Regions from separate parts of the Oceaniserpentilla sp. 4NH20-0058 genome, predicted to be linked through region 2. Evidence: predicted binding sites of a transcription regulator. Region 2 holds the regulator's gene; each other region holds the start of a gene.

What was found. The regulator sigma-54, encoded in region 2, starts transcription at its own class of promoters, with help from an activator protein. The targets are predictions, from matches to a motif close to TGGCACNNNNNTTGCTNT.
Region 1: glnA (glutamate--ammonia ligase) is a predicted target of sigma-54. The motif match lies at 6,565-6,582, and genes of this name have one in related genera.
Region 3: ABWV45_RS10210 (putative urea ABC transporter substrate-binding protein) is a predicted target of sigma-54. The motif match lies at 7,546-7,563, and genes of this name have one in related genera.

The regions. Positions count from the first base shown of each region.
Region 1 is NZ_BAABWE010000004.1:176,387-187,137, reverse strand. It holds gene ABWV45_RS07535 (imelysin family protein) at 1-968, shown strand, start outside; gene ABWV45_RS07530 (acyl-CoA dehydrogenase family protein) at 1,204-2,403, shown strand; gene ABWV45_RS07525 (acyl-CoA dehydrogenase family protein) at 2,414-3,541, shown strand; gene ABWV45_RS07520 (nuclear transport factor 2 family protein) at 3,699-4,100, shown strand; gene typA (translational GTPase TypA) at 4,187-6,010, opposite strand; gene glnA (glutamate--ammonia ligase) at 6,675-8,081, shown strand; gene ABWV45_RS07505 (DUF4124 domain-containing protein) at 8,622-9,140, shown strand; gene glnL (nitrogen regulation protein NR(II)) at 9,308-10,420, shown strand; gene glnG (nitrogen regulation protein NR(I)) at 10,437-10,751, shown strand, end outside.
Region 2 is NZ_BAABWE010000002.1:57,531-68,281, reverse strand. It holds gene ABWV45_RS03480 (YhdP family protein) at 1-2,802, shown strand, start outside; gene ABWV45_RS03475 (carbon-nitrogen hydrolase family protein) at 2,802-3,635, shown strand; gene yjgA (ribosome biogenesis factor YjgA) at 3,613-4,155, opposite strand; gene mgtE (magnesium transporter) at 4,171-5,526, opposite strand; gene ABWV45_RS03460 (HPr family phosphocarrier protein) at 5,649-5,918, opposite strand; gene rapZ (RNase adapter RapZ) at 6,003-6,860, opposite strand; gene ptsN (PTS IIA-like nitrogen regulatory protein PtsN) at 6,876-7,328, opposite strand; gene hpf (ribosome hibernation-promoting factor, HPF/YfiA family) at 7,335-7,640, opposite strand; gene ABWV45_RS03440 (RNA polymerase factor sigma-54) at 7,747-9,246, opposite strand; gene lptB (LPS export ABC transporter ATP-binding protein) at 9,300-10,025, opposite strand; gene lptA (lipopolysaccharide transport periplasmic protein LptA) at 10,030-10,530, opposite strand; gene lptC (LPS export ABC transporter periplasmic protein LptC) at 10,511-10,751, opposite strand, start outside.
Region 3 is NZ_BAABWE010000007.1:17,402-28,152, forward strand. It holds gene uca (urea carboxylase) at 1-3,005, opposite strand, end outside; gene ABWV45_RS10190 (urea amidolyase associated protein UAAP2) at 3,107-3,745, opposite strand; gene ABWV45_RS10195 (urea amidolyase associated protein UAAP1) at 3,757-4,506, opposite strand; gene ABWV45_RS10200 (ABC transporter ATP-binding protein) at 4,517-5,308, opposite strand; gene ABWV45_RS10205 (ABC transporter permease) at 5,317-6,132, opposite strand; gene ABWV45_RS10210 (putative urea ABC transporter substrate-binding protein) at 6,252-7,301, opposite strand; guanidine-I (ykkC/yxkD leader) riboswitch at 7,360-7,475, opposite strand; gene ABWV45_RS10215 (NAD(P)/FAD-dependent oxidoreductase) at 8,021-9,649, shown strand; gene ABWV45_RS10220 (TrmH family RNA methyltransferase) at 9,646-10,398, shown strand; gene ABWV45_RS10225 (class I SAM-dependent methyltransferase) at 10,433-10,751, shown strand, end outside.

The DNA.
Region 1 (10,751 bases), on a different contig from region 2:
AATTTCGAGAACAAGACGAGACCTATCAGCACATACAAGAGCGCCTAGATAGCTGGCCCATCGAACCTGGATACATTGATTATTTGCCCCTTTACCCCCTCAGCGGCATCGTCAATGACCTTACGCTAAACATCAACCAAACCGATATCAAAGCACAGCATGGGTTTTCAGATTTACGCTTTGCAAGCTTAGGCTTCCACCCTATGGAGTTCTTACTATTTGCTGTAAACGGCAAACGCAGCGCTAGGGATTTTATTCCTCAAGAAAACAGCGTTGAAGTCGTATCCGCTGACACCATTGTAAAAGAAGACGCCGAGATACACGATGACGCCACTGAAGGAGCTTCGGAAAGCTCTGAAGCACACGATCATGCACACGTAGTTGTGAACGGCCCGCAAAACCATAATCGTCGTCGAGAGTACCTGCGCCTATTAAGTGGCTTGATTGTAAAAAACCTGCAAAAATTAACGGACCGATGGGAACCTGCCCATGGCTATTACGCCAAACAATGGCGCCAACCTAAAGCCGCTCAAAAAACATCCAGTTTAAGTGATATTTACCAAGTCATTTTGGATACTATGCAAAATACCTTACTTGAAAAACATCTGCAGCCACTACTCACACAAAATACCGTTGAAGATTTACGCAGCCCATTCTCAGCACAAGACACCAATAATATCTTAGATATTATTGGTGGTATTGAATCCCTATTTAATATGGATAACGGTTTTACCAGTGAAATAAAAAAACAAAACGCTGAAAGCGCTGATAAGCTAACCGCCATGTTTCAACGATTGCTTACTGACGCAAAAAGACTCCCAGCAAACCTTGGTGAACTGCCGCTAGCAAAACGTAAAGAACTGCTACTGCCCATCCAAGACAAAACCCTGCAATTATTTGAACAGCTCTACATAGGAGCCGATGTTTTGCGTTTAACGGTTCGCCCTTTACCAATTTCTACAACCTAACTTTATCTACCTAAGAAATGGGCGCTGTATAAATTCAGCGCCTCATTATAGGGTGTTTCGATACAATCTGTTCCATATTCACATGCAATCCATTCAAGTAATCTTGCGTATACCCAACTAATGCTACGGCAACTACGTGCCAAGCCTTGACCTTTCGCGTCATGTCTCACTTAAGTTGATACTGGTAGTATCTAAGTCCAAGTAGTGAGTTTAACCAGAGTTATTAGGAGCCATTATGAATGTCGATTTATCCAGTGAAGATCTAGCATTTCAGCAAGAGGCTAGACAATTCCTAGCTGAAAAATTGCCTAAAGATATTGCGAAAAAAATCAAAGAAGACCTGCACCTAACAAAAGAAGATAATATTGTTTGGCAAAAGATTTTAGCCGAAAAGGGCTGGTCTGCTGTCAACTGGCCAGTTGAATATGGCGGTACCGGCTGGACCTCTACACAAAAATACATTTGGAATACTGAATGCGCCAAAGCAGGAGCACCTATCATTGTACCGTTTGGCCTAAGCATGGTTGCTCCTGTCATTTATGGCTTCGGTAACGACGAACAAAAACAACGATTCCTACCTAGCATCCTAAATAGTGACGTTTGGTGGTGCCAAGGCTATTCAGAACCCAATGCTGGCTCTGATCTGGCATCCTTAAAAACCACTGCCACATCTGATGGTGATGACTATATCGTAAACGGAACAAAAACTTGGACCACTCTAGCACAATATGCAGATTGGATTTTTTGCCTTGTGCGTACAGGTGGCCCAGAAGTTAAAAACCAACAAGCCATCAGCTTTTTATTAATTGATATGAAAACGCCAGGCATCACTGTTTCACCTATTTACATGCTAGATGAACGCCGTGAAGTAAACGAAGTGCATTTTGATAATGTGCGTGTGCCTAAAATCAATCGTATTGGTGAAGAAGGCCAAGGCTGGACCTATGCCAAGGTTTTATTGACACATGAACGTACTGGCATTGCAGAAGTTGCAAAAAGCAAAGACACTTTATCCAAGGTTAAAACACTAGCAAGTGAAACCAACGACGCTGGCTCGTCGCTAATGGAAAACCCTATCTTTGCACACAAAGTAGCTGAGCTAGAAATTGATCTACTAGCACTAGAATATACAGAACTAAGAACACTTGCCGCAGTGAGCACAGGTAAAGCACCTGGGCCAGAGTCTTCCATACTCAAAATCAAAGGCACTGAGATCGCACAAAAGATCGACGAGTTAAAAATTGAAGTAGCCGGATACTACGCCATACCATTTATTGACGAGCAATTTAATATTGAATTTGATGGTGAAAAAGTTGGCCCAGGATCTGCGGCAAATAGCGCACCGATGTACTTCAATCATCGCAAAACTACCATATATGGTGGCAGTAACGAAGTACAAAAAAATATTATCTGCAAAGCTGTATTAGGTCTATAAGGAGTCAACCATGGATTTTTCATTATCAGATGAACAACAAATGCTGCAAGACAGCATCGCACGCTTTGTACAAAATGATTACGACTTTGACTCACGCTGCAAAGCTATGAAAAGTGAAGACGGCTACAACCTTGATCACTGGAAATTATTTGCAGAACTTGGTTGGCTCATGGTGCCATTCACAGAGGAAGATGGCGGTCTTGGCGGCAACGCCACAGACCTTATGATAGTAATGGAAGAGCTAGGCAAAGGCATCGTTATTGAGCCATTTTTAGCAACCGCAGTGATTGGCGGCGGATTAATTTCAAAAGCCGGTAACGCCGAGCAAAAAGAAACTCTCATTGGTGCCATTATGGATGGCAGTTTGCAACTTGCATTTGCCTATACTGAGCCAACCAGTCGTTATGCTTTATCTAATGTGGCTACTAGCGCACAAAAAAATGAAAACGGCTACATTATTAACGGCCATAAAGCCGTGGTATTGAACGGCGGTATTGCCGACAAGATCATTGTGAGTGCTCGTACCTCTGGCGAACAGACTGACTCAGCGGGCATTTCACTGTTTATAGTGGATGCCAATGCCGCCGGTGTGAGCGTGAATTCATACCGCACCCAAGATGGTTTTCGTGCAGCTGAAGTTCATTTTGATAACGTACAGGTATCAAATGAGCAATTACTAGGTAACGAAAACCAAGCGCTGGAAGTGATTGAGTTTGTATTGGACCGTGCAACACTAGCAATCTGCGCCGAAGCGGTTGGTGCAATGGAATCGTCTATCACAAAGACAGTTGAATACACAAAAACACGTGTACAGTTCGGTGCCCCTATTGCTAAGTTCCAAGCATTACAGCATCGCATGGCCGATATGTTCATTGAACACCAGCAAGCCAAATCCATTGTCTTAATGGCAGCAATGAAACTTGATCAAGCAGAGCAAGATGCATCAAAATCAGTGGCCGCAATGAAATCACTTGTGGGTCGAGCTTCAAGAAAAGTGGGTCAAGAATCCATTCAGATACACGGCGGTATCGGTGTTACTGACGAATTAGATGTAGGTCATTATTTCAAGCGCATGACAATGATTGAAATTCTATTTGGTAATAGCGATTACCAAACACAAAGATTTGCCGCGCTTTAATCGCCACTAATAAGTAAAACATTTATAGGGCCTTAGGGCCCTTTTTTTGATTCTTTATTAACCCCCACCTTACAATCATTGCAAGTAGCAATACTTTTCATATTTTACAAAACCTGCAACACTGACCTAATAAATAACAATAATAACGAGAGTCACAATGACACCTGATGTAATAAAACAATGGCACCAAATCGCAGAAAGCAAAAATATCGATCTTCTAGATGATATCTTAGCCGAAGATGCAAAAATGTATTCTCCAGTGGTACATACCGTACAAGTTGGTAAAAGCATTACCAAAATGTATCTTGCAGGAGCACTAATGACTTTAGGCAACGAATCATTCAAGTATGTACGCGAAGTTTACGATACTCAATTTGCATTACTGGAATTCGAAACAGAACTAGAAGGCATTCTTGTGAATGGTGTAGACATGATCACGTGGAATGACGCAGGTAAAATCACTGACTTTAAAGTCATGATCCGCCCACTCAAGGGCATTAACGCCGTACATAAAGTCATGGGAGAAGCATTACTTAAAATGCAAAGCAAGAATAAGTAAAAACTAACCTAATCTTGTTTATTACCCACAAAAAAAGCGATGAATGACCTCATCGCTTTTTTATTAACCTAAATTAGGTTTAGTTATTACTTGTTTTTCTTCGCTGAATTTGCACGCTTACGCTCGTTTTCAGTAAGGAACTTCTTACGAATACGGATGCTTTCAGGTGTTACTTCAACTAATTCATCGTCTTCGATGAACTCAAGTGCTTGCTCCAATGTGTGCTTAACTGGTGGAACCAAGTTAATCGCTTCATCCGTACCAGATGCACGAACGTTGGTTAGCTGCTTAGCTTTGGTTGGGTTAACCACAAGGTCGTTATCACGAGAGTGCAGACCAACGATCTGACCTTCATATACTTCCTGTGCTGGCACAACAAACAAGCGACCACGTTCTTGTAAAGTAAATAGCGCATAGCCCAATACTTTACCTGCAACCATAGACACCAATACACCGTTGTGACGAGTAGCCACTGGGCCTGCTTTCACTTCACCGTAGTGATCAAAAACATTGGTCAAAATACCAGAACCAGAAGTCATGGTCATAAAGTCGCCACGGAAGCCGATCAAGCCACGAGCAGGCATGATGAACTCTAAACGTACACGACCCTTACCATCTGGAACCATGTTGGTCATTTCACCACGACGATCGCCCATTTCAGACATCACTGCACCTTGGTGCTGCTCTTCAACGTCGATTACGACTTGTTCATATGGCTCTTGAATAACACCATCAATTTCTCTTTGAACCACTTCAGGACGGCCTACAGCAAGCTCAAAGCCTTCACGACGCATGGTTTCAATTAATACAGATAAGTGAAGCTCACCACGACCAGATACTTTGAACTTCTCAGGACTATCACCTTGTTCAACACGTAATGCCACGTTGTGAATCAATTCTTTTTCTAAGCGTTCTGCAATATTGCGGCTCGTTACAAACTTACCTTCTTTACCAGCAAACGGAGAATCGTTAACTTGGAAAGTCATGCTTACTGTTGGTTCATCAACAGACAGTGGTGGTAATGCTTCAACATTTGTAGGTACACAAAGAGTGTCAGAAATACCTAACTTATCGATACCTGTAATACAAACGATATCACCAGCAGTGGCTTCAGGTACCACTACACGATGCAGGCCATGGTAACCCTTTACTTCAGCTACTTTACCGTTACGAGTTTTACCTTCTGCATCAATAACCGTTACTTGTTGATTGGTTTTCAACGTACCACGAGTAATACGGCCAATACCTACAACGCCTTTGAACGGGTCGTAATCTAAAGATGAAACCTGCATTTGAAGGTCGCCATCAGGATCAACTTGAGGCGCTGGTACGTTATCAGCAATTGCTTGAAGAAGCGGCGTCATATCTTCAGCCATATCTTCGAAATCCGTTCCTGCAATACCGTTAATAGCTGAGGCATAGATAACAGGGAAATCAAGTTGCTCTTCAGTGGCACCTAAACGGTCAAACAAATCGAATACTTCATCCATTACCCAGTCAGGGCGAGAACCAGGACGGTCAATTTTGTTAATAACAACGATTGGCTTCAAGCCACGGGCAAATGCTTTTTGCGTTACGAAGCGTGTTTGCGGCATTGGGCCATCAACCGCATCTACGATCAAAAGCACAGAGTCAACCATGGACATTACACGTTCTACTTCACCACCAAAGTCGGCGTGTCCAGGGGTGTCCACAATATTGAAACGGTATTCGTTCCATTTGATTGCAGTGTTCTTCGCAAGAATGGTAATACCACGCTCTTTTTCTTGATCGTTTGAGTCCATCACACGCTCGCCACCTAGTTCTTTACGATCTAGGGTGCCTGATTGCTCAAGAAGCTTATCAACCAGTGTTGTTTTACCATGGTCAACGTGAGCGATGATGGCAATATTGCGTAGGTTTTCAATCATATAGATATCCTGTCAGGCCTTGCTGTTAACATGCCTAAAATAAAAAAACTGCATGGCGCTATCTGCAGTGTGATGCGCGCTCGATTGGTGTTAGGCCATAATTTCTTCGCCCGTAGACACAAAAATTACCCGAGACGATTAAGCCTCTAAACCCCGCATCGACTATCACTGCCTCTTTTTGGCTCAAGTTCAAACCTAAAGAGTACGTTGCAAGGAAACTGCCTTAAAAATTTAGGCGGCGATTATAGCCATCTAATGCCATGCAAGCTATGAAAACCCATAGAAAAAACGCTTTTTTCGCTCACTTTTCAGTCAATTTGCATATTTAACTAAAAATGTCCCTTCAGTGAGCACAATCACGCTATCTTAGAGGGGCGGTTGAACCTATAATGTGCAGGCTAAATTTGATGGATTCTACTGGAAAGAGACATTCATCACCCCATATGCACCACTTATGAGCATAAATAAAAATAACGCACCATAATAAAACAAATAGGTTTGGCCTTATTTCCTTAAGCCCCTTGAAGTCCCTTATTATACGCCCATTTAACGAATGGCATGCGTTTTGCTCTAAGTTCGGGCAGTGCACTAAGTGCAAGCTACTTATTACAAGAGCAATCGTTAAAAATCTGACGCAAATCGTCATCAACCATTGGAGAGCACCATGTCAGAGAACACTCTGAAGCTGATTAAAGATAATGATGTGAAGTGGGTAGACCTACGCTTCACCGACACAAAAGGTAAAGAGCAGCACGTTTCCATCCCTGCTTCTTACGTTGATGCAGAATTCTTCGAAACTGGCCAAATGTTTGATGGCTCTTCAATTGCAGGCTGGAAAGGCATCAACGAATCAGACATGATTCTTTTACCAGACGACACTACTTCTTTCCTTGATCCGTTCACTGAAGATGCCACTTTAGTTTTACGTTGTGACATCATCGAGCCTTCTACCATGCAAGGTTACGAGCGTGACCCACGTTCTGTTGCTAAGCGTGCTGAAGACTTCTTGAAATCAACAGGTCTTGGCGACACTGCATTCTTTGGTCCTGAGCCTGAATTCTTCATCTTTGATGACGTTCAGTTCGGCGCTGACATGTCTGGTGCATTCTACAAACTGAACTCTGAAGAAGGTGCTTGGAACTCTGCCAACCCAATCGAAGGCGGTAACATGGGTCACCGTCCTCGCGTTAAAGGTGGTTACTTCCCAGTTCCTCCTGTTGACTCTTCACACGACATCCGTGCATCTATGTGTAACACCATGATGGCAATCGGCCTTGACGTTGAAGTACACCATCACGAAGTAGCAACCGCGAACCAAAACGAAATCGGCGTTAAATTTAACACTCTAGTTAAGAAAGCTGATGAAGTTCAAATGATGAAATACGTTGTACACAACGTTGCTCACGCATACGGTAAAACAGCGACTTTCATGCCTAAGCCTATCGTTGGTGATAACGGTTCTGGTATGCACGTTCACCAGTCTTTCTGGAAAGATGGCGAAAACATGTTTGCTGGTGACGGCTATGCAGGTCTTTCTGAAACTGCGCTTTACTACATCGGCGGTATCATTAAGCACGCTAAAGCACTTAACGCATTCACTAACCCATCAACAAACTCTTACAAGCGTTTGATCCCAGGTTTTGAAGCTCCAGTAATGCTTGCTTACTCTGCACGTAACCGTTCTGCTTCTATCCGTATTCCTTACGTTGCAAGCCCTAAAGGTAAGCGTGTTGAAGCTCGTTTCCCTGATCCATGTGCTAACCCATACCTAGCATTCGCAGCAATGCTAATGGCTGGTATTGATGGTGTTAAAAACAAGATTCACCCTGGCGATGCTGCTGATAAAGATCTATATGATCTTCCAGCTGAAGAAGCTGCTGCAATCCCTCAGGTTGCTGGTAGCCTACGTGAAGCTCTATCTGAACTTGAAAAAGACATGGACTTCCTAACTCAAGGTGACGTGTTCACTAAAGACATGATTGAAGCTTACATCGAACTTAAGATGGAAGACGTGTATCGTGTTGAACACACAACTCACCCAGTTGAGTTTGACATGTACTACTCTGTTTAAGAGTCAGGCGCTAAATGTCGGGGGTCAGACGCAAGTTTGACCTCAAAAAAGAAAGGTCGCTTCGGCGGCCTTTTTTATGGCTAAGATTTAGCAAGTGTTGAACACAACTCTCTACCCATGACCCAGTTGAGTTTGACATGTACTACTGGGTTTAATTCTTTTAGATTAAACAAGTATAAAAAGGAGCAGCCTACGGGCTGTTTTTAAAAAATGTTGAGCGCAATTCATAACACTAGATGTTAGATGGTGGATGCAAGATGTATTTCGCTTGAACCCGCTCAACATTCCGGAGGAGCGAGGCGGAATCCACTTGTAATCGTAGAGAGGGTTAGCATGAGAGAAGGGAAGGCGTAACCCACCATTGCACCCAAAAATGACTACCGAGAAAACCATGAGTTACGATCTCGCTTCGCTTGATCTAACACCGTTCTACTCTCATCTCTCATCTCTCATCTCTCATCTCCGAATATCAATTTTGTGCGCTTTATTGAGAAATACACAAAAAAAACAGATACAGTAGAGCTTCACTGAGAGCTATTTATGAAAATTATATCCCTACTGTTTTTGATATTGCCTATTTTTAGTTATGCACAAGTTTACACTTGGATAAATAAAGAGGGTGGTCGTGTTTATGGCGACGAGCCACCTGCTCATGCAAACAAGGCTGAACTTCCCAGTATTCAAGAAGTGAATATGCCCAAAATAGTGCAAAATGAAGATTCCACCAAAACCGACGAAGAAAATGAATTTAAAGGTTATGACACCCTTGAAATAATTAGCCCCAAAGAAGACCACATCATTACATCCAAAGACCTAGGAAAGGTTAAATTACTGCTGCATATTCAACCAGAACTTCAACCCAAAGATGAAATCGTATTATTATTAAACGGTCGAATCGTGCAAAAATCCCGTAAGCTAGAATTCGAACTAGACAGCCTCAACCGCGGCTCCCACCTGCTTCAGCTACAAGTTCGTAATGGTAATAAAGCCCTAATTATTAGCCCTAAACGCCGTATCCACGTACAACGCCCATCCATATTAAATCGCTCACGCTCTTAATGGTGCACGCCTGCATCATTATAGTGCTATATTGACCATTGATTTTGTTCTTTCGAACTAAAGCACCCTTGTGAACCACCTATTCATGGGAGGGTTTGGCAATAACAGTGCAAAATTGAAATGGCTTACTTCTTGCTACAAGGCCATTACCTAGGAAAAGATATGTTATGGCCGATTTCGTTTTTTATAAGCAACTGATCAATCATCTAAATAGTTCAATATTAGTACTAGATGATCAGCTGTCTGTTCAATACCTCAATCCTGCTGCTGAGGCTCTTTTGCAAGTCAGTGGTCGTCGCTGTGTAGGCGTAGCTGCTGAAACTGTCTTCTTAGATGTTAAGCAGGATGTGCAAACCTTCGAAGCATCTCTTAGCCAAGAAACCTCATTCACAAAACGAGAAGCCGAAGTTAAGCTTTTGAATCAACAAATCATCACACTAGATTACAGTGTTAGTCCTGTTGAGTTTGATAAAACCATGTGCCTCGTTGTTGAGATGCACCCACGTGATCGTTTGTTACGCATTAGCCGTGAAGAAGAACTCATTACAGCACAAGCCACAACCCAAGCACTCGTACGTGGTATGGCCCATGAGATTAAAAATCCTTTAGGAGGCATTCGCGGTAGCGCACAATTATTAGAGCGCGTGCTAGATAATGATGAACTGAAAGAATACACCCATATCATCATTGAAGAAGTCGATCGCTTAAGAAACCTAGTAGATAAAATGCTAGGGCCCAATAAATTACTCGAACGAAAATCAACTAATATCCACGAAGTACTCGAGCGAGTACACAGTTTGATTTTCGTAGAAGCAGAAGGCCACCTTAAATTACGTCGAGATTATGACCCAAGTATTCCTGAGTTTTTGGCCGACAAAGAGCAACTTATTCAGGTGGTGCTGAATATTACCCGTAATGCAATGCAAGCATTATTGGGGCAGCAAGACCCTGAATACTTCCCCGAGATCACATTAAGAACTCGGGCAATTCGCCAATTCACCATTGGCCACACTAAACACAGACTCGTATTGCATCTAAGCATTATCGATAACGGGCCTGGTATTCCAGAAAACATTAGAGAAAGTTTGTTCTTCCCAATGGTCAGTGGTCGAGCCGAAGGCACCGGACTTGGGCTATCCATCGCTCAGTCCATAATCAATCAACACCAGGGAATTATTGAATGTGATAGCAAGCCGGGACAAACGCATTTTTCAATTTACTTACCACTAGAGCTTGATCAAAACGATTATTCCGCTCAAGTGCAAAAAAATATATTTTAAAGATTGGGACTAAGCCATGAATAAAGTTTGGATTATCGACGACGACCGTTCTATACGCTGGGTATTAGAAAAGGCGTTAGAGCAAGATAACATTGAAAGCCAATCCTTTGAAAACGGCGACAAAGTCATCAATGCATTAAACCGAGAAGTGCCAGATGCCATCATTTGTGACGTACGCATGCCAGGCATTGACGGTTTAACACTATTACAGCAAGTCCATGATGTAGACCCAAATATACCGGTAATCATCATGACCGCTCATAGCGACTTAGACAGTGCTGTTACCTCTTATCAAAAAGGTGCCTTTGAGTACCTGCCAAAACCATTTGAT
Region 2 (10,751 bases):
TTGAATATTATTCCTGAGCAAGCTCAGCCAATTTTAAATGAATTAGCTGTAACTGGTGCAGTTGAAAATCTAAACGTTGTTTTGCAGCCAAAAAGCGAAGATTCGCTTTCGTTTACCGTCGTTAGTCAGCTTGCAGGAGTGAGTAGTCAGGCAAGTGGTGGCATTCCAAGCGTTACAAATTTAAATGGTATTTTAGCCGTTAATAATAAAGGCGGACGAGTTCAATTTGAAGGTGATGACCTGACTTTGGAGTTCCCTAATATTTATGAGTTACCTTTTCAATTTAAAAGAGGAAAAGGTCAAGTCGACTGGAGCATATTGGACTCTGGTTTTCATTTAAAAGGCAGTGGTTTGTCCGTTTCGATGGAAAATACACAAAGTATTCGAGGTGGTTTTCAGACTTGGTTTTATAACGATCCCCAATTAGAAGATAAATTAGAACTTAATTTATCTCTAACTGATGCGAATGTTCTGGCGCATAAAGATTTAGTTCCTAAATTAGTATCAAGTAGGCTTAGGGGTTGGTTGGATAAAGCATTGTTAGGTGGCCATGGGAGAAGTGGGCAGTTTTATATGCTTGCAGGTTTAGATAAAGGCTCTATATATCAAACAGAATTAAGTTTATCGGTACTGGATGGTCAACTTGAATATTTAGCTGGCTGGCCTAGATTGAGTGATGTAGAAGGTGATTTACTTGTTCAGAATGATCATGTTTTTGCTGCAATCAAAAGTGCAAAAACACTCGGCGGTGATGCGCAAAGAAGTCAAGTTGTGTATGACGGTATTAATAAAAATCAATTGTGGATTAAAACGTTGGTTAATGGCAATGCTTCGGAAGGTTTGGATTATTTTCAGCAAACACCTTTATCTGAAGTAATTAATAATGTTGCAAAAGACTGGCAAGCAAATGGACTTCATCAGACAAGATTTGGGATGATGGTGCCGTTAAGTGAAGCTAATGATCAAATATTAGTGGATGTAGAAAGCCAGCTTAAAGATACATCTTTAAATATTGTGGATATTAATTTGGACTTCAGTGATACCAAAGGACAGGTCTCATACACATCAAGTAAAGGTTTGTTTTCGAATCATTTAACATCTTCGTTGTGGCAAGAGCCCATTAATTTAGCGATTAACTCTCAAATCCATGAGCTTGGTCTTTCTACTGATATTGGATTTAATGGGTGGGTGTCAGCGTCGAGACTTAAAAAGTGGTTGGATTTATCAATCTTGCAACCTGCATCAGGGCGTACTCAAGTATCAGGTAAATTTAGAGTTAGTGCTCAAGCGAATGATTATACCGGTTTAACGCTAAAGAGTGATTTAGTGGGAGTTGCTCTTGATTTACCTGAACCTTACTTGAAGGCACCGGATGCAGTCGCACCAATCCAGCTTAATATGGAGTTGGATGAGGGGCAAAAACTCAGTATTAAATATGATAAAAAAGCCAATATCGCACTGCATCTTAAGCAAGGAAGTATTCATGCGGGACAGGTTTATTTAGGTGCAACAGAAGCTTATATACCAAGTGAAAGTGGGTTGGAAGTGCTGGGGCATATTCCAAGTTTAGATCTTTTGGCTTGGCATGCGTTATGGGATGAAATTAAGCCTGCTCAATTGCAAACTCAGGTGGAATCTTCCAATATTTTTAGGACAGCTCAGCTTAGTACTGATCGTTTAATATTTGACGATTTTGAAGCCAAGCAAGTTAAAGTAGATATTCTTCAAGCCAATTCCGTTTATCAGTTCAATATTCAGTCACCTTTGGTTAAAGGGCTTGCAACTTGGCAAGAAGGTGCCCCTACAAAGCTTAATTTAGAGTATATACACTGGCCTTCATTGGATGGGGCTGAAACCAAAGACAAGCAGGATGAAGCTCTGGCAAACATTTACCCTCAGCAAATCCCAGAGCTAGATGTAAACGTGGCTGAAATTTTTGTTGGTGCAACGAATTATGGTGCATGGCAAGGGCGTTTAAGAACAGATGACCGCCAAGTCTCGCTCAGCGAGATTAAAGGTAAAATCAAGAAGATGGATGTGGCCGGTAATATTCATTGGCAAAAAAACAAAGAGCAAAGTGTTGTTGAAAGCACCCAAGTTAAGCTGAGCGTTTCCAGTAAAGACGTGGGCGGTATACAGAAAGCGTGGCGCGCTAAGCCTGTGATTGAATCTAAAGATGCAAAAGTGAATGTAGATTTAACTTGGGACGATAATCCATTAGCGTTCAATACTGAATTGTTAAATGGTACAGCGGCTTTGAATTTAAAAGATGGTCGATTTTTAGAGGCGGGGGACGCTCAAGGGTTAAGTGCATTTGGCCTTTTAAATTTTGCAGCAATTGGCCGTCGATTGCGTTTGGACTTTTCTGATGTTTACCAGAGCGGATTGCATTTTGATTCCGTCACAGGGAAATTCAAGATCGAAAAGGGTGTTATGAATATTGTTGATACCATGGATATTAAAGGGCCATCAGCTAAATTTGCAGCCAGTGGTACGGTGAACCTAAATAATAAGCAGTTAAATCAAGAGCTATCAGTAACCTTTCCAATTACCAGTACTCTGCCTTTTGTTGCCATCTTAGCGGGGTTTGCACCTCCTGTAGCGGCGTCTTTATTTGTAGGGGAGCAATTGGTAGGAGATCAAATAGAGAAGTTCACCAGTGCTACTTACCGATTAAGCGGCAGTTGGGATGAGCCTAATTTAAATTTAATGAAGCGCTTTGATAACAAGATTGAAGGAAAGCAAAATACCGGTTTTTGGTATCGCATGAAGGACTTCTTTGGTTTAGGGGGTGATGATTAATGCGTGCTGCTGTCATTCAAATGAATAGTGGTCGGGATGTTGATGGAAATCTTACTGCTGCTCATCAGTTACTTACTGAGGCCTCTTCACAAGGTGTTAAGCTGGCGGTCTTACCAGAAATGTTTGCATGCATTGGAGTGAAAAATCAATTCTCCTTGGCGCAAGAACGTTTCATTGAACAAGATGTATTAGGTGTTATCGCTACATGGGCGAGGCAATTTGATATGTATATAGTGGCAGGCTCAATGCCCTTGATGTCAGATTCTTATAACGAAGCCGAAAAAGTACTTGCTGCTTGTTTAGTGTTTTCACCAGATGGACGCTTGCTTGAACAATACAATAAAATTCACCTGTTTGATGTAGATGTATCGGATGAAAAGGGGCGTTATCGCGAATCAGATACGTTTCTTTGTGGGGAAAATCCGAAAGTAATTGATATTCATGGCCATAAGTTAGGTTTAAGTATTTGCTATGATTTACGCTTTCCTGAGTTATATCAAGTTTACCAAAACCAAGAGTGTGAATTAATAACAGTTCCCTCGGCATTCACCTATGAGACAGGTCGAATACATTGGGAAATATTATTACGTGGGCGTGCGATTGAAACCCAGAGCTTTGTGCTTGCGGCAAATCAGGTGGGCGTTCATGAAGATGGCCGACGCACTTGGGGGCAAAGCATGATTATTGGACCAAATGGCGAGGTGCTTGCTCAGGCAGATAATGAAACAGTACAAGTCGTTATCGCCGATTTAGATTTTAGTGCGCTGGAGCAATGTCGTCAAAAGATGCCCATTACCCAGCATAAAAAAATTATTCTGGGTAACAAGTCTTAATAAACAAGAATAATTTACGCGCAGCGGTTTTACCTGATTTTACTTGAGGTGCATCTGGGTTTGCTTCTTTGTTTTCATGCTCTTTTGCTGCATTACGAATTAGTTGTCGTAAATGCTGAATATCTTTGACTTCAAATTGAGCACAAAAATCGCTGAGTGAGTCCTTACCTTCAATAATCAAACGGTCTCGCCACTTTTCTTGTTGATGAAGTACACGGTTATATTCTTCACTGCTTGGGTCTTGCTTGTCTAAAGCCAGTTGTATGGCTTCTACATCTTCAGTACGCATTACTTTACCAACATATTGAAGATGACGACGTTTTGCTTCATTCTTTTTTATGCGGTCCCACTCGGCAACGGCTTCAATCATAGTTGCTGTAAGTGGTAGCAATTTCAATTGCTTTTTAGGTAGCTCGCAAATGCGTTTGCCCAAGTCTTGAAGAGCATGCATCTCTCGTTTTACTTGAGATTTGCTGGGGCCTGAATACTCTTCAAACTGATCGTCGTCATGCTCGTTCATGTTTTAAACCAAACTTTATAAGTAAAAACTGGCCGCAAGGCCAAGGAATGCAAAAAAACCAACCACATCGGTAATGGTGGTTAATACCACGCCACCTGCTAGGGCGGGGTCAATTTTAAGGCGTTGCATAATTATCGGTAAAAATGCACCGGCTAATGCGGCCACCACTAAATTTATAATGATAGCAACGCCAATTATGACGGAGATCTGTAGGTCTTGAAACCAAGCATAGGTGGCCAGCGCAATTACAATAGACCAAAGTACGCCGTTGCTTAAACCCACGATGAACTCTCGATTAAGCAGCCAGCCAATATTGTTACTGCCGATGTGACCAATAGCTTGGCCACGAATAACCAAAGTTAATGTCTGGCTACCTGCTATGCCGCCCATACTGGCGACAATTGGCATTAATACCGCAAGCGCGACCACTTTATCAATGGTGCCTTGAAATAACCCAATAACGGCACTGGCTAAGAAGGCTGTGAGCAAGTTTATACCTAACCAAACAGCACGACGGCGACTGGTTTTAAATGCGGGTGCAAAAGTATCTTCGTCTTCATCAAGACCTGCCATGCTCATTAATGAGTGGTCAGCTCCTTCACGGATAACATCAACCACGTCATCAATGGTGATACGTCCTAACAGCTTGTATGTTTTTTCATCTACAACCGGCGCTGAGATTAAATCGTGACGTTCAAATAACTGTGCAACTTGGGTATCTGGCATATCCGCTGAGATAGTAATGACATCGGTGTTCATTATTTCTCGAACAGTGGTATCGCCATCACTGACCAAAATTTTATTGATAGGAAGAACACCAATAAATTCATCGCGACGGTTTACTACTAATAAGTTATCTGTCATGTCAGGAAGGGAGCGGTGACGCCTTAAGTAACGTAATACCACTTCCAGCGTAATATCTGGACGTACCGTTACAGTGTCTGTGTTCATCAGACCACCGGCACTGTCCTCAGGATAAGACAGAACCGCTTCAATACGCGCTCTGTCTTGTGAGTCCATTGTGGTAAGGACTTCTTGGGTCACTGTATGAGGCAGTATTTGAAGTAAATCGGCCACGTCGTCTGTATCTAAGTCAGACATGGCGTTGGCCACTTCTTCAACACTCATTCGGTTCAATAACCAGCTTTGCAGCTCATCATTCAGGTGTTGAAGAACTTCACCTTCATTTTCTTCATCAATTAAGTCCCAAAGTAAATTACGCTCTTTTGGGGGGGATGATTCAAGCAGGTGGGCAACATCGGCAGGTTGTAAATCACTATTTAGGATACGGCGCACTTGTGCCAAAGCACCGCTTTCTAGAGCGGCACCTAGATGGACAAGTTTATTGTGCTTATGTTCGCCCCTAGCCATAGTGGGTTCCCTTTAGATCAGGGGTTGATTGTACCGATAAAGCGAGTATCAGGCTACGACCCCTTGTTTAAAAAGTGTAGCCTAGTGAGCTGATTTATTTGAGGTTTTATTGAGAGGAAAGGTTATTCGCCTTCACCAAAGAAGTCGTTAATTAACTCTATTAATGCATCCATGGCCGCTTGTTCGTCATCGCCATTAACTTTTAATAGAACTTCAGAGCCTTGGCTGGCTGCTAGCATCATCACGGACATAATGCTTTTTCCGTCTACTTCTTTCCCATTGAAGCTAATTTTAACTTTACTGGAAAACGCGGATGCGGTGGATACCAACTTAGCGGCGGCGCGTGCGTGCAAACCCAGTTTATTTATTATTGTTGCAGAGTTTTCAAGCATGATAGTAGGTGTAAAAATGAGTAATGACTTACCATATCCAGCAAATGAGTTGATGTCCAGCGTTAGCGCATGGAATTCAGCGTATTATTGATTGAGCTCGCGGTGACGTACTTGAACATTTGGGTAAATCTCTTGGTAGGCGTTAAAAAGCCGTTCAGCCATATACACACTTCGGTGTTGTCCGCCAGTACAGCCAATACTGACTGTCATATAGGTGCGATTATTAGCTTCAAATTCAGGTAACCAGTTTTGTAAGAACCCTTGTATGTCATTGAACATCTTATTGACGGAGTCTTCATCTTTTAAAAATGTTTGTATTTTTACGTCTTGTCCTGTGTATTGACGCAAACTTGGGTCCCAATAGGGATTAGGTAGGCAGCGTACATCGAACACTAAGTCACTATCTTTAGGTATGCCGTGTTTGAAACCAAATGATTCAAACAACAATGACATTTCATTTTCTTGTTTTTGGACCACTCTTTCTTTAATTAAGCTTCTTAATTGATGCATGGATAGGTGAGTGGTATCGACGGTTAAGTCCGCTAAATCGGCGAGGTTGTGAAGCAGAGCTTTTTCGCGCTCAATGGCATCCAGTAACGGTACATCTGGCCCTGTTAATGGGTGTTTTCGTCTGGTGGCACTGAAGCGGGTTAATAAGGTGTCTGTGTGGGCATCCAGATAGATGATTTCTAGTTCGCATTGCTTGCGGTCAAGTTTATCAAGAATAATGGAAAAGTTAGCTAGGTCAGTTTGATTGTTGCGCGCATCAATGCTTACGGCAACACTGGTAAGTTGTGATGATTCGCTCTGTATTTGATCCAGTAGGTTTTGCAGTAAAGCCACTGGTAGGTTATCGATACAATAAAACCCAAGATCTTCTAATAGATCAAGGGCGGTACTTTTCCCTGAACCACTACGACCACTTATGACCACGAGTTTCATAATTAAACCTTTTATTTATGCGGTGGCGAGCTGGTAAAGTTCACGTTGGCTTTTTGCTGAGCGAAGTTGCTCTCGATAGGTTTCTTTGCTGAATTTTTGTGCAAGCATACTGAGGGTCTGTAAATGCTGCTCGGTGGCTTCGGCGGGCACTAAAAGCACAAACACAATATCAACGGGCTGACGATCAATGGCGTCATAGTCGATGGGCTCATCTAAAATAAATAGTGCGCCTACCGTGTCGATACATTCTTCTAAGCGAGAGTGGGGAATGGCGATGCCCTCTCCGATGCCGGTGCTTCCCAGCTTTTCTCTTGTAATGAGTCGTTCATAGATGTCATCAGCCTGAGCGTCCTCAATGTTGGATGCTAAAAACTGGCTAACATGCTGAATGAGTTTCTTTTTACTACTGCAGTGCGCACCCAATTGGGTGCGCTCAAGATTAAGAATATTTGAAATACTTGAAGTCATATTGAATCAGTGGTTATTTCCATGACGGTGATTAACCATCTTTTCTTTGTGCTTAAGCAGTTGGCGGTCTAGTTTATCCGTCATGCTGTCGATAGCGGTGTACATGTCTTCGCTATCTGCGTTGGCGTGTAAATCGGCGCCAGCAGCATGGATGGTGGCTTCTGCCTTTTGGGCGAGCTTTTCTACGGTCAGGGTGACTTGTACATTGGTTATGTTATCAAAGTGACGCTCAAGCTTTTCCACTTTAGACTGAACGTAATCCTTTAAGGATTGAGTCACTTCAACATGATGGCCGCTGATATTAATTTGCATAGATGGCTCCTACTGTCGGCACTCCAGTTCCAGAGTGCGTGAATATGCTGATAATCTAATAAATAGTTTATCGGCGAAAACTCGTTTATTCGCCATATACTAATGGCTAAACCAAGCGTTTCCGTTCGTTTGACGGTGGAATGTGCATCGCCTCACGGTACTTGGCTACAGTTCTACGTGCAACCTTGATGCCTTCTTCTTCTAACATGTTGGCAATTTTGCTGTCGCTTAAAGGCTTTTTAGCACTTTCGACTGAAATGAGCTTTTTAATCATAGCTCTAATTGCGGTTGATGAGCACTCTCCACCACTGGTGGTACTCACATGGCTAGAGAAAAAGTACTTCAACTCGAAAATACCGGCCGGTGTATGCATGTATTTTTGAGTGGTAACACGAGAAATGGTGGATTCATGCATGCCTACTGCCTCGGCAATGTCATGCAGAACCAAGGGTTTCATTGCTTCATCCCCTTGTTCTAAAAAGTCTTGTTGATACTCAACGATTTTCATGGCCACTTTAAGCAAGGTTTCGTTACGGCTTTGTAAGCTTTTAAGAAACCAGCGGGCTTCCTGTAAGTGATCCTTGATGAAATTGTTGTCTGCGCTGCTGTCAGCGCGCTTCACCATTGATGCGTAGTGGTCATTGATGCGCAATTTAGGGGCAATTTCAGGGTTTAATTCAACACGCCACTCACCTTTGATTTTACGAACCATAACATCAGGTATGACGTATTCGCTGGTTTGTGGATCAATTTGTGAGCCTGGGCGTGGATTTAATTCTTGTATGCCTCGAATAACCACTTTTAGCTCGTCTTCTTTGACTTTTAATTTACGCATAAGTGCTGCGTAATCTTTAGAGCCTAATAAGTCGATGTATTGATCGATTAAGGTTTGAGCTAATGGCAACCATGGTGTTTCAATGGGTAGTTGGCGCAGTTGCAGTGATAAGCATTCTTGTAAATCACGGGCACATACACCGCTAGGCTCAAATTGTTGGAGTAAATGTAATACGGCTTCTACTTCGTCTAGTTCAATTTCAAGCTCTGGGTTTAATGACCCAACAATGTCTTCAAGATCAACTTTTAAGTAGCCGTCATCGTCCACACCTTCAATGATGTTGATGGCAATTAGGTGATCGTTTTCTGACATAGGAGTTAGGTTAAGCTGCCATAATAGGTGATCACGTAGATCATCAGTACTGCCGTTTCGGCTATCCATGTCAAAATCATCACCAGATGATGAGCCTGAGTGGCTTTCTGTCATGGATGTAGGGGCAGCGGAGGCTTGCCAAGTATCGTCCCATTCACTGTCGGTAGACAGTTCGTCCGGAATGTTTTCATTCCAGTCATCGGCGGCGGTTGGCTCATCCGATTGGGTTTCTTCTACTGGTTGGGTAGTTTCTTGTTTGTCTTCACTTTGTGAGTTGATGTCTTGATTGGCATCGCCTTCAAACTCTTCATCTACATCGAGCAAAGGGTTTGAGTCCAGAGCGTTTTGAATTTCTTGCTGCAGATCTAGGGTAGAAAGCTGAAGTAAACGGATGGCCTGTTGCAGCTGAGGAGTCATGGTCAGCTGCTGACCCATTTTAAGTTGGAGCGAGGCTTTCATATAATACTGCTTAATCCCATGTCACTTTGACTTGTTACCCTGAATATACAAGATTACAACTTAAAGTCATCACCTAAATAAATATCTTTGACTTGCTGATTTGATAAAACATCTTCAGCAGAACCTTCTGCGATAATGTGACCATTACCCACGATATAAGCTTTCTCACAAATATCAAGGGTTTCTCGAACATTGTGGTCGGTTATCAGTACACCTAAACCGCGTTTCTTCAGTTGTTTTACGATACTTTTTATATCTCCCACTGATATGGGGTCAACCCCTGCAAAGGGTTCATCCAAAAGTATGAAGGATGGTTCTGCAGCAAGCGCACGAGCTATTTCAACACGGCGTCGTTCACCACCTGAAAGGGCCATGCCCAAGCTGTCTCGAATATGTTGGATGTGGAATTCATCTAACAGTTTTTCAAGTTTTTCCTTACGTTCAGTATGGCTCAATTCTTTGCGAGTTTCTAATATGGCCATAATATTATTTGCAACGGTTAACTTACGAAAAATTGATGCTTCTTGTGGTAAGTAGCCGATACCTTTTTGCGCGCGGCCATGCATAGGTAAATTGGTGATGTCGGTGTCGTCAATTAAAACACGGCCTTTATCTGAGGCAACTAAGTTGACGATCATGTAAAAACAGGTGGTTTTTCCCGCGCCATTTGGGCCAAGTAATCCAACAATCTGCCCACTTTCAATGGACATGGAAACGTCTTTAACAACTTGTCTTGGCCCGTAGCTTTTGGCTAAATTCTGAGCTTGCAATTTTGCCATGGATTTAGGATTCCTTGTCCTGTTTAGGCTGAATTACCATGTGAATACGGGTGTCTTCTTGTGGGCTTTCAGCTTTTACTTTTTGTTCGTTTATTGAATACACAATTTTCTCGCCTGAGAATACATTACCCTGTTTCTCTAAACCTGCATGTTTTAATAACGTTAATTGATCACTTTGTGTATTGTAAATAATGGTTTCACCGTAGGCTAAGGTTTTGCCGTCATCAGCATTTATTATTTGTTCATATCGAGCGGGGGTACCTTGGGCTATGATTTCTGAAATGCCATCAGGGCTGCGCTTGAGTGTGATTTTCTCGGCTTCAATATTCAATGAGCCTTGTTGCATTTTTACGTTACCGGAATAAATGACTTCCCCTTTTAGCTTATCTAAAGAAGCTTGGTCACTGGCGATCCGAATTTCTTGTTGGCGATCATCCGGTAGTGCCCAGCTTAACTGAGTTAATAGGAGTAAACTAAAAAATATTTTAAGGTGCTTTAGGTACATGGCGTCCTCTGACTTGCGACTTAAAATTAACCAGTTGTTTGTCTAATAAAATGGTCATTCCAATGGCGCTTAATTCGCTTGTATCGCTTTCAATTAGTACAGTTTGATCAGTGTCTGCGATCTTTTCTTGTAAGTCTATATTTAAGCTTTCGGTGGTTAGGCTAAAATCGTTTGCAGTAGATTGTAAGGGGACAATAATAACGTCCCCTTCTAACAATAGG
Region 3 (10,751 bases), on a different contig from region 2:
ATACCATAAACACACATGTAGGCACCACCAATGCCTACTGAATTTTCGGCGGTCCACGTTCTGGCAGGATTATATTTTGTGGTGACCAATCGATGCCTTGGATCTAACGGTGTGGCTACAGGAGCCCCTAGGTAAACATCTCCTAACCCCATCACTAAATAACTGGCATCAAATACGGTATCCTTTACCGCTTGTATGTCTTTTAAGCCATTAATACGGCGAATAAACTCTAGGTTACTTGGGCACCAAGGGGCATCTTTACGAACCGATTGCATGTACTTTTCAATGGCCAGTTGGCAAGCGTTATCATCCCAACTAAGGGGTAAATACACAGTACGAGAAGGTACGGTTAAGTTTTCGGAGGTGGCCACGTATTCACAAGCTTGATCAATAATGCCGGTAAGTTCAGATAACGAAATTTTCTGAGAATCAAAATGAACTTGCAGTGAACGAATACCCGGGGTGAGTTCTCTAATTCCCGATAATTGATTATCAGATTTATATTGTTCTAACCACAACATGAGTGCATGCACTTTAAAGCGTCTTGGAATATCAAGCTCTAATGGGCCGAGCTCAATTAATAAAAAGTGATCTCCGGCTAAACGACAAACCACATTATCTTCGCCAATAGAGGTTTGATGAATTTTTGGGTCAGGTAAGGCTGACACGTCAATGGCTGGTATATCTAGTGGATTCACAATTAAATTGTGAATATCCAGTGTCTGAGCTTTTTCCAATTCAACCGCTTGCTCATGAGTTACGGCTATAAATTGTATTTTACTACCTGCTTTTAATTGGCCCAGTTTAAAAAGGTCTGCGCTGATCACGGTAGCAGGGCAAACAAAGCCCCCTAAAGATGGGCCATCAGGACCAAGAATTACAGGCATATCACCGGTAAAGTCTACGGTGCCAAACGCATAAGCATTATCGTGAATATTAGAAGGGTGCATGCCCGCTTCACCACCACTTTCTCTTGCCCATTTGGGTTTAGGCCCAATTAAACGCACACCGGTACGGGACGAATTGTAATGCACTTCCCAAATGTGATTAAAAAATACCTCGATGTCATCTTCAGTAAAAAAATCCGGAGCACCGTGAGGACCGTAAATGACTCTTAACTGCGTGACTTCAGGGGTTACTATGTTATTCAGCGGAGCCAAGGTTTGTTGAGCCGTGATAGGCTTAGGATCTAACTCTAAAACGTCACCAGTGCGAAGTGCGCGACCCACATGCCCGCCAAATTGACCTAAAGTAAAGGTGGACTTAGAACCTAGGTAATCAGGGCATTGAATACCACCGGATACCGCTAAATAACAACGAGCACCTTGTTCAGCGACTTTTCCAATACTCAATACTTGATTGGCACTAATGGTAATCACTTCATTCATGGCCACAGGCTGGCCATCCAGTGTGGTGTTAAAGTTGGCCCCCACAATGGCTACATGACAAGGTGTATGAAATTTTAAAGTAGGGCCATTTAACGTAATCTCTAATGCGGCAGCATCTACATCATTGCCCAACAGTTGGTTGGCTAGTCGAAAACTAAAGGCATCCATTGGTCCTGATGGGGGGACACCTACATGCCAGTGATGCTGACGGCCCGGGTAATCTTGAATGGTGGTTTGTGTGCCACCACTTAACACTGAAAGACTGTGGCTTTCAATTTTAAAGTTGGCAAGGTCATTGGTAAATAGTTGGCCACCATTGCTCATAGGGCCATTTAAAATACCTTGCACATAGGCTTTGTTAGTTTGAATACCGTAAATAACGCTATGGTTTAACGCGGTTTCTAATTTTTTTATGGCACTTTGGCGATCGTCTGCCGTGGCAATCACTTTTGCAATCATGGGGTCAAACAGGGCAGGCACTTCAATGCCGGATTCAATCCAGCTGTCTATGCGGTAAGCATTGTCTTGGGGCCAAGTGACGTTTGATAATAATCCGCTACTAGGCATAAAATCTTGCGCAGGATTTTCGGCGTACACGCGGGCTTGAATACTGTGGCCTGAAGGGGTGAGTGAGTTTTTGATTTCATGTAAATCCCCCAGTTCCCCTGCCGCTTGTTTTACCATGCACTCAACTAAGTCAATGCCCCATACTTGTTCCGTAATGCCGTGCTCCACCTGTAAGCGGGTGTTTACTTCTAGAAAGTAAAATTTGTTATCGGTGTCATCATAAATAAATTCAACCGTGCCCGCATTGCGATACTGAACAGAGGCCATTAATTGTTCGGCGGTGCGATGTAACTGTTGTCGAATATCATCGCTGATATTGTGGGCTGGGGTTTCCTCTACGACTTTTTGATTACGTCGCTGAGCTGAACAGTCCCGTTCGCCAAAGCTGACAGCCGTACCTTTACCATCGGCAAAAATTTGTACTTCAATATGACGGGCGTGTTGAATGAGTTTCTCTAAAAAAACCCCATCATTTGAAAAATAACTGGCCCCTAAGCGTTTGACGCTTTCCCAAGCATGATTTAAATCTTCATCGCTATGACATGCTTGCATGCCAATGCCGCCACCGCCAGCGGTGCTTTTAAGCATAATGGGATAACCAATTTTATTGGCCCATGTAATGGCATCTTTCTGTTCGGTTAAAAGTGGTGTGCCTGGCACTAGGGGCACACCTGCTTGTTCAGCGGCTTCTCTGGCAAGGTGTTTTAAACCAAATAATTCCATTTGCGTGGTAGTAGGGCCGATGAAGACGAGATCGTTATTTTCGCAAGCACTGACAAATTGTGTATTTTCACTTAAAAAGCCGTATCCGGGGTGAACCGCTTGCGCATTATGTTGTTTGGCAATTTTGATAATGGCATCAATGTTTAAATAGGTGTCGGCGACTGAGCCTTCACCCAAGCACACAGCAATATCGGCTTGCTGTACATGTAAAGAATCTTTATCCGCTTGGTGATACACCGCAATGGATTGAATACCAAGTTGTTTAAGGGTTCGAATAATACGGGTGGCGATGGCGCCGCGATTAGCAATTAAAATCGTATTAAACATCATGAATTCCTGCTTTCGGGTCGTCCCGCTTTAGAATACTAATCAGGCCGTCCTGATTAGAAGGTGTAAACACCTGCGATTATTAATTTTATATAAACAGATCAAGACCAAACCAGTACTTCAATGGGAGTGGGGTTGTAGCCATTACACGGATTATTCAACTGTGGACAATTTGAAATAAGTACCAAGGTATCCATTTTTGCTTTTAGTTCAACGTATTTCCCGGGTGCTGATATACCGTCTTCAAAGGTCAATTTACCTTCTTGGGTGACCGGCACATTCATAAAAAAATTAATGTTGTGAGTGATGTCAGATTTGCTTAGTCCGTACATTTCGTTTTCTTGGATAGCCAGCATCCAGCTGTCACGGCAGGCGTGCATGCAGCGTTTTTCTAAATCGTAGCGCACCGTATTGGATTCGGTTGCACAAGCGCCGCCTACAGTGTCGTGACGGCCACAGGTGTCGGCCACAATTTCAAGCATATCTTGATTAAGGTTGGTTTTTAGCATTGAGCCGCTGGTTAAATACAAAGCACCTTGTTCACGAATGGTGTCCATGGCACTGTAACGTTCGCTAACATCATTTGCATTATAAAATAAGGTATCAGCTGCTTGGTTACCTTTTGAATCCACAATGCGAATGGTATCACCGGCATTGATTTGATAAATAAAATAGTCCCCTGCATCAACCGATTTTGTAAAATATGCGTCTTCGGCCTTTAGTTGGCTTTCTTTAATCATGAAAATAGTCCTTACAAACCAAAATGGTACAAAGCGTTGTTTTCAAATCCGCGTCGGTTTTCATCGCAATGATTCAAACATTCATCATCTTCAGTCATGATTTCGGCTTGGGTTAACATAATAGAAACAGGTTTGTTTGGATATTCTATTTCTTCGCTTAACGGGTGGGGGCAGGTGTGTAAAACCACGAGAGTATCCATTTCAAAACGTAAAACCACTTCCTCATTTGCTTGGCTAATACGAGAAAGCGTTAGGTTTCCTTTGGCATCGGCTGAGACTTCACTGAACCAATTTACATTTGAGCAAAGATCTTGTTTGTATAAGTCGTACTTTGCTAGCTCTACTAAAAAACCATCAAACCCATTTTGTTTCCATTGATTTTGGTGATTTTGATAATCGCGTGGCCCCCATTTTTTGGTGATGTGCTCTGGGTGAGATGTACCACACATGGTCTCATGCCAGCCAAAACTGTCATGGATAATAGAGCAAAATATGCGCCCCATTTCGCTGTACAGGCAATGGCCTTTGGTAAGCTTAAATGTGTGTTGGCATTTTAAGGTGTCAGGTGCATTGTATTTCTCGGTTAATTGATAAGGATTAAAAAATAACATGCCCACATTTGCACCACCTTCAATATCTTTTAGACGAAGTTGTGTTCCCTTGCGGATAATTGTTGACCAATGGCTTCCACCGGGAATGGTAGTTTGATACATTTTATTCTGTGTGATGCTGTTTAATATGTGGTTTTGTGTAGTACTCATGGGCTCCTCATTACGCTATTTTTTGTTCAGGCGTTAATGACATTTCAATTTCTTTTAAACTTTCTTTGTCAGTTTTCCCTACAGGTAAATCAAACGTAATGGTACTGCCATAACGATGAGATGCATGTGGATCGTGTCGAGTTTTATCAAATACCCATAAACGGGTGCCAAGATAAAAGCCTTCGTCTAGATCATGGGTAACCATAAACACGGTTAGACTATATTTTTTCCAAAGTTCTAGTACGAGCTTGTGCATGTCTTTACGAATACCTGGGTCAAGCGCACCAAAAGGCTCATCTAATAATAAAACTTTTGGATGTTTGATTAAGGCTTGTGCAATGGCTAGCCGTTGTTGCATGCCACCGGATAATTCGTGGGGATACTTGTTTTTAGCGGGCAGTAGGCCAACAGCATCTAACCAGCTATCGGCTTCGTCTAAAGCAAGCTTACGAGATCGGCCAAACAAACGACCTATTAATGGACTTTTTTCAAACTCTTTAGCTATGGCGACATTTTCACGTACCGTTAAATGTGGAAAAACTGAATACTTTTGAAACACAATGCCACGATCAGGACTAGGCTCTTCTACAATAGGTTTGCCATCTAACAGAACGCTTCCCTTGGTATGAGATTCTATGCCCAGTAACATTTTTAAAAAGGTGCTCTTACCACAGCCAGATGTGCCCACCATTGTGATGAATTCACCTTTTTTCACTTCGCAATTAATATTTTCTAAAACGAGATTGTCACCGTAGGATTTTTCTACGTGGCGAAATTCGATTTGATTTTGTTCAGTTTTCATAACGACCTCTATTTCGCTGCGTGATACCAAGGGAACATTTTTTGACTGGTTTTAACCAGTAACCAATCTAAAACAAAGGCTAAAAAGGTAATCCAAGCCACGTAAGGCAAAATAATGTCCATGGACAAATATCGGCGAACCAAGAAGATTCGGTAGCCTAGGCCATCGGTTGCTGCAATGGCTTCCGCTGCGATTAAAAATAACCAAGCGGTTCCCAAACTTAAACGTAGTGCATCCATTAGTCTTGGTAATACTTGTGGCAACAGTACGCGAGTGATTAATTGAAAAGAATTTGCACCTAGGGTTTGTGCTTTTACTAGCTGCTCTTGTGGAATGTCTTGTGTTCGCTGGTATAAGTCACGAATTAAAAAAGGGGTAATCCCAATGATGATTAACATTACTTTAGATAATTCACCTAAACCAAATACAATAAATAATAAGGGTAATACAGCCATGGGAGGGATTAACGAAATGGCGGTAATTACAGGGTTTAAATTGGCACCAATTAATGGAATAGCTCCGGTAATTAATCCTAACATTAACCCGATAAATGCGGCGCAGGCCACACCTGTTAAAAGTCGTTTTAAACTGCTTGTGGTGTCTTGCCAAAACACATATTCACCGGTGCGTTTACTGGGGGTGAATGCTAATCGGTCTATGGCGCTTTGAAATTGGCTCACACTAGGCAATAGTTTGTCTTGAGGGTTTTCTGCCTTACGAGCTTCTGATCCCACTTGATACAGAATCATCAATAAGAAAAACGGTATGACTCCCAAGGCAATTGCCAGAGGCTTGGAAGGCTTTATATTTATCCAACGTTTCATGAGACTCTCGCAATCAAGTGGGTTTATGGCGATGAATTAACCATGATTAAAGTTAAACAACGTCCTTGTTGTTTTATTTTTTAATCTATAGGTACTTTAAATGTGAGTTGAGTTTTAAATTACAGTTTCCCTTTAGCTGCCATATCCATGTAGCTGGCGTCAAAGCGTAATTTAACGTTGTTTTTATCTCCGTAAATACCTGATGGCGTTTCAATGCCGATTACCCCCGCATCAGGAGCGCCATCGCCAAGTAAACCGTGATCAAATGAGAACTCTGCAACATATTGCATTGTGTTTTTAAGGGCAGGGCTATTCACAAATTTAACGGCATCTTTTGCATGGTAAAACATTTTGGTTGAAGCTAATTGCGCTTCAAAGCCAGCTAGGTCTGTACCGGATGCTTTACCCATGTGTTCACGCACGGCTGATTTTTTTTCCATTTCAGCCATAATTTCATACCAAGCCCCTACCAGCGCTTTACCCAGTTTTGGATTTTCTTTTAGAGTTTTGGTATTTACAATTAAGGTATCAATGATTTCGCCTGGAATGTTTGAGCTATCAAATACTTTGTTTGCCTTAGGCATATTCAGTATTTCACTTACAAGTGGGTTCCAAGTGGCAACGGCTGTTACATCTTTTGTGGTGAAAGCAGCTACAAGGTCGGCGTCTGATGTGTTAACTACTTTTACGTCTTTTTCAGATAAACCTACACTTTCTAGGCCACGAGCTAGCAGGTAATGAGACACGCTTAATTCAACCAAATTAATGTTTTGGCCTTTTGCGTCTTTAATGGATTTGCCTTCTTTTAGAATTACGGCATCGTTACCGTTAGAGAAGTCACCGACGATGAGTGCTGTTGAATCAACGCCGCCAGCGGCGGGAATGGTTAACGCATCAACGTTAGCCATGGTACACGCGTCGAATTCACCTGCGGTATATTGGTTCATGGATTCAACGTAATCGTTGAACTGTACAACATCGATGTTTATGTCGTACTTGTCAGCCCATTTTTTGACAATGCCAGATTGGCTGCCATATTCCCAAGGCATCCACCCCACATAAATAGACCAGCAAACTTTGAAGTCTTGTTTAGCGTGAACAACAGGTGCTGTTAAAGCTCCAAAGGCGATAGATGCGCTTAATAGAACGCTAGTAGTAAAGGTTTTCATTGGGTTCTCCCAAGTGATTTATGGTTACATACGAGTAATCTTGGCTAATGCCAATTGATTCTCCCGGGCTTTTTTCCCGCCGTGTAACCTTTTCGTATCACTTAAGAGTTGAAGAGGTCGATAGCTCTCGGACCAGTCACTTTTAGAAAAGTCGGAACCCTAGCTATACCATTGCAAATTGTGTCAGGTTTGTGATTGCTCACTTTAGATTGGTTTATTAACCAAGATTACCCTATGCATAGATTTAGCAAGTTAAATGCCAAATAGAAAATCCTCATGAAGTCTTAGTATTAATAGGCCGTGGCTAAGAATTTAAATAAAAAATGAACAATTATCGCGCAATAATTCTTCTGTTGGTGTCTTTTGGTGCGAAGATGCTAAGGCTAATACGTGGCATAAGGAGAGCACTAACTAAGGCTGTATTGATAACGGAGTCGAGTGTACGAGTATATTTTGCTTTGAGATGCGCTACTTTTAGGCAGGTTGCACACCATTGGGGTTTTCTTTTGGTAGATAAATGTTTCAACGGTGGGAATTGTTTGTTATTTATACGAATGGTTAAAAGCTTTGTTTTTTGGCAATTTGATTGTTTTTACGCCTTGCGGAGGTTGTCGCAAAATACTCTCATGCTATATGCCTCACTTGCCTGACAATATAGGGGCTTAGCGGTACAATGGGTTTTTTATTACCTTTGCCGGAGTCACCGGCCAGGATACAGTATGATCCGTATTACCGAATTAGCACTACCTTTAGATCATCCTCAAGAAGCCATTGAAGCTGCGTTACTTAAACGTTTAGGCATCCCAAAAGCCGATCTTGTGGAATTCATTGTCTTTAAACGCAGCTATGATGCCCGTAAAAAAAACACCGAGATTAAATTCGTATATATATTAGATGCCACCATTAAAAACGAAGCGGTGGTGTTGGCTAAATTTGAAGACGACATTCATGTCAAATCCGCTCCTGATACCAATTATTACCCTGTACCCGATGCTCCTGCCGATTTAACTGAGCGACCTGTGGTCATTGGCTTTGGCCCTTGTGGGTTATTTGCAGCGCTCACATTGGCTCAGGCAGGCTATAAACCCATTGTATTGGAGCGTGGTAAAGAGGTTCGTGCCCGCACCAAAGACACATGGGCACTATGGCGCAAACATGAGCTGAATACAGAATCTAATGTTCAGTATGGAGAAGGGGGTGCAGGTTTGTTCTCTGACGGTAAATTGTACAGCCAAATTAAAGACCCTAAATTCTACGGGCGTAAAGTTATGCACGAGTTTGTAAGGGCTGGGGCGCCAGAAGAAATCATGTTTGTGAGCAAACCCCATATAGGTACGTTCCGTTTAACAGGGGTGGTTTCCAAGATGCGTGAGGAAATCAAAGCATTAGGTGGCGAAGTACGCTTTGAAAGTAAAGTATCCGATATCCAAATTGAAGATGGTCGCATTACCCAAGTGGGTCTAGACAATGGTGAAACCATTAACAGCCGTTATGTGATATTAGCGCTAGGCCACAGCTCAAGAGATACCTTCCGTTTGCTGCATAAAAAAGGTGTGTTTATTGAAGCTAAGCCGTTTGCCATTGGTTTTAGGGTAGAGCACCCTCAATCGTTAATTGATACTGCTCGCTTAGGTAAATATGCAGGTCACCCAGAATTAGGGGCGGCGGACTACAAGGTGATACATCATGCGAAAAATGGCCGTGCGGTTTACAGCTTTTGTATGTGTCCTGGCGGAACAGTCGTGGCCGCCACATCAGAGGAAGGACGGGTCGTCACCAATGGCATGAGCCAATATTCTCGTAACGAACGCAACGCCAACTCAGGTATTGTGGTGGGCATCAATCCAGAACAAGATTTTCCGGGTGGCCCATTGGCAGGGGTAGAACTTCAAGAAAAACTAGAAAGCCACGCATTTGAAATGGGTGGCCGTGATTACAGTGCTCCCGGGCAATTAGTAGGGGACTTTGTAAAAGGTAAAGCCTCAACCCAGTTAGGTGACGTTGAACCATCGTATAAACCGGGAATTAAGCTCACAGATTTAGCCGATGCCTTACCCGATTACGCCATAGAAGCCATGCGAGAAGCCTTTCCTGCTTTTGGTAAAAAAATCCGCGGTTTTGATAGGCCTGATGCTATTTTAACTGGGATTGAAACCCGCACCTCTTCGCCAGTTCGTATCACCCGTGACCGAGACAGCTTACAAAGCTTAAATACCCGCGGCCTATACCCAGCCGGAGAGGGTGCAGGTTATGCCGGTGGTATATTATCGGCAGGAGTTGATGGTATAAAAGTAGCCGAAGCGTTAGTTCATGACATGCTGGCGGATTTAAAGGGTATGGTAAAATGAAATTAGATGACGCCAAAAAGCTCCATCAAAAAAAATACCGTACTCAATTTGGTTTTTATTTGGTAGAAGGGGAGCATCTTGTTCTTGAACTGCAAAAGTCCGCACAGCTTAACCCTGAAAACTTCAAGCGCACGCAATTATATGTAACAGAAGAATACCAAGAATGGGCGAACAATATAGACACTGATTTTAAAATTTTTACCATCAGCAAAAAACAAATGGCGCAGTTAAGTGATACCAAATCTCCTCAAGGGATCATTGCTTGTGTGCCTTTGCCAGATTTAAAGCAGGCACAAGGGTTAGCATTAAAGAACCAAAATGAGCGCTGTATTTATCTACATGAAGTACAAGACCCAGGTAACCTTGGCACAATATTGAGAACGCTGGCTTGGTTTGGTGGTTTCCGTCTATTGATTAGTCCAAATTCGGTTGATCCGTTTAACCCAAAAGTGGTGCGCTCAAGCATGGGGGCTATTTTCCATGTACCCATGGAGCTAGATGTAGAGCTAAGGGATTTATCAAATCGCTTTGAAACATTTGCCTATTTAGATATGAATGGTGAGCCTGTTAACTCGCCAGCGTTTACTCAATTACCTTGTTACTTGTTTGGTAATGAAGCCCGTGGCGTGCCCAGAGACGCATTACAGGTGCTAAATACGCAGGCGTTCACTATTCCCGGTAGCGGTGCTATTGAATCGTTGAATTTGGCCAGTGCTGTGAATATGTGTGTGTATCAGTTGTCGGTATGATTTTAAGTATTGAGTTAAATTTATTGAGTATTGCATGAAAATTAAATTATTTAATAAAAACAAAATAATTCCAATATTATTGAAACCTTCTGCGTACTTAAGTCAATACTTTGATTTTTGGTTCTTAAGGAAAGATGTACCTACTCCAGAATTAGTGCAACATACACAATGGGAGAACTATTTATTTGATTTGGCAAAAAAGAATAATTGGAGAGTTCTAGAGGTTGGAAGTAGGGAGGTCACTGGAAAATCAAGGGCAAGGGAGGAATTATCGGACTGTGAATATATTGGTTTCGACTACTATCCGGGCGAAAATGTAGATGTAGTTGGAGATGCCCATAAATTATCAACAT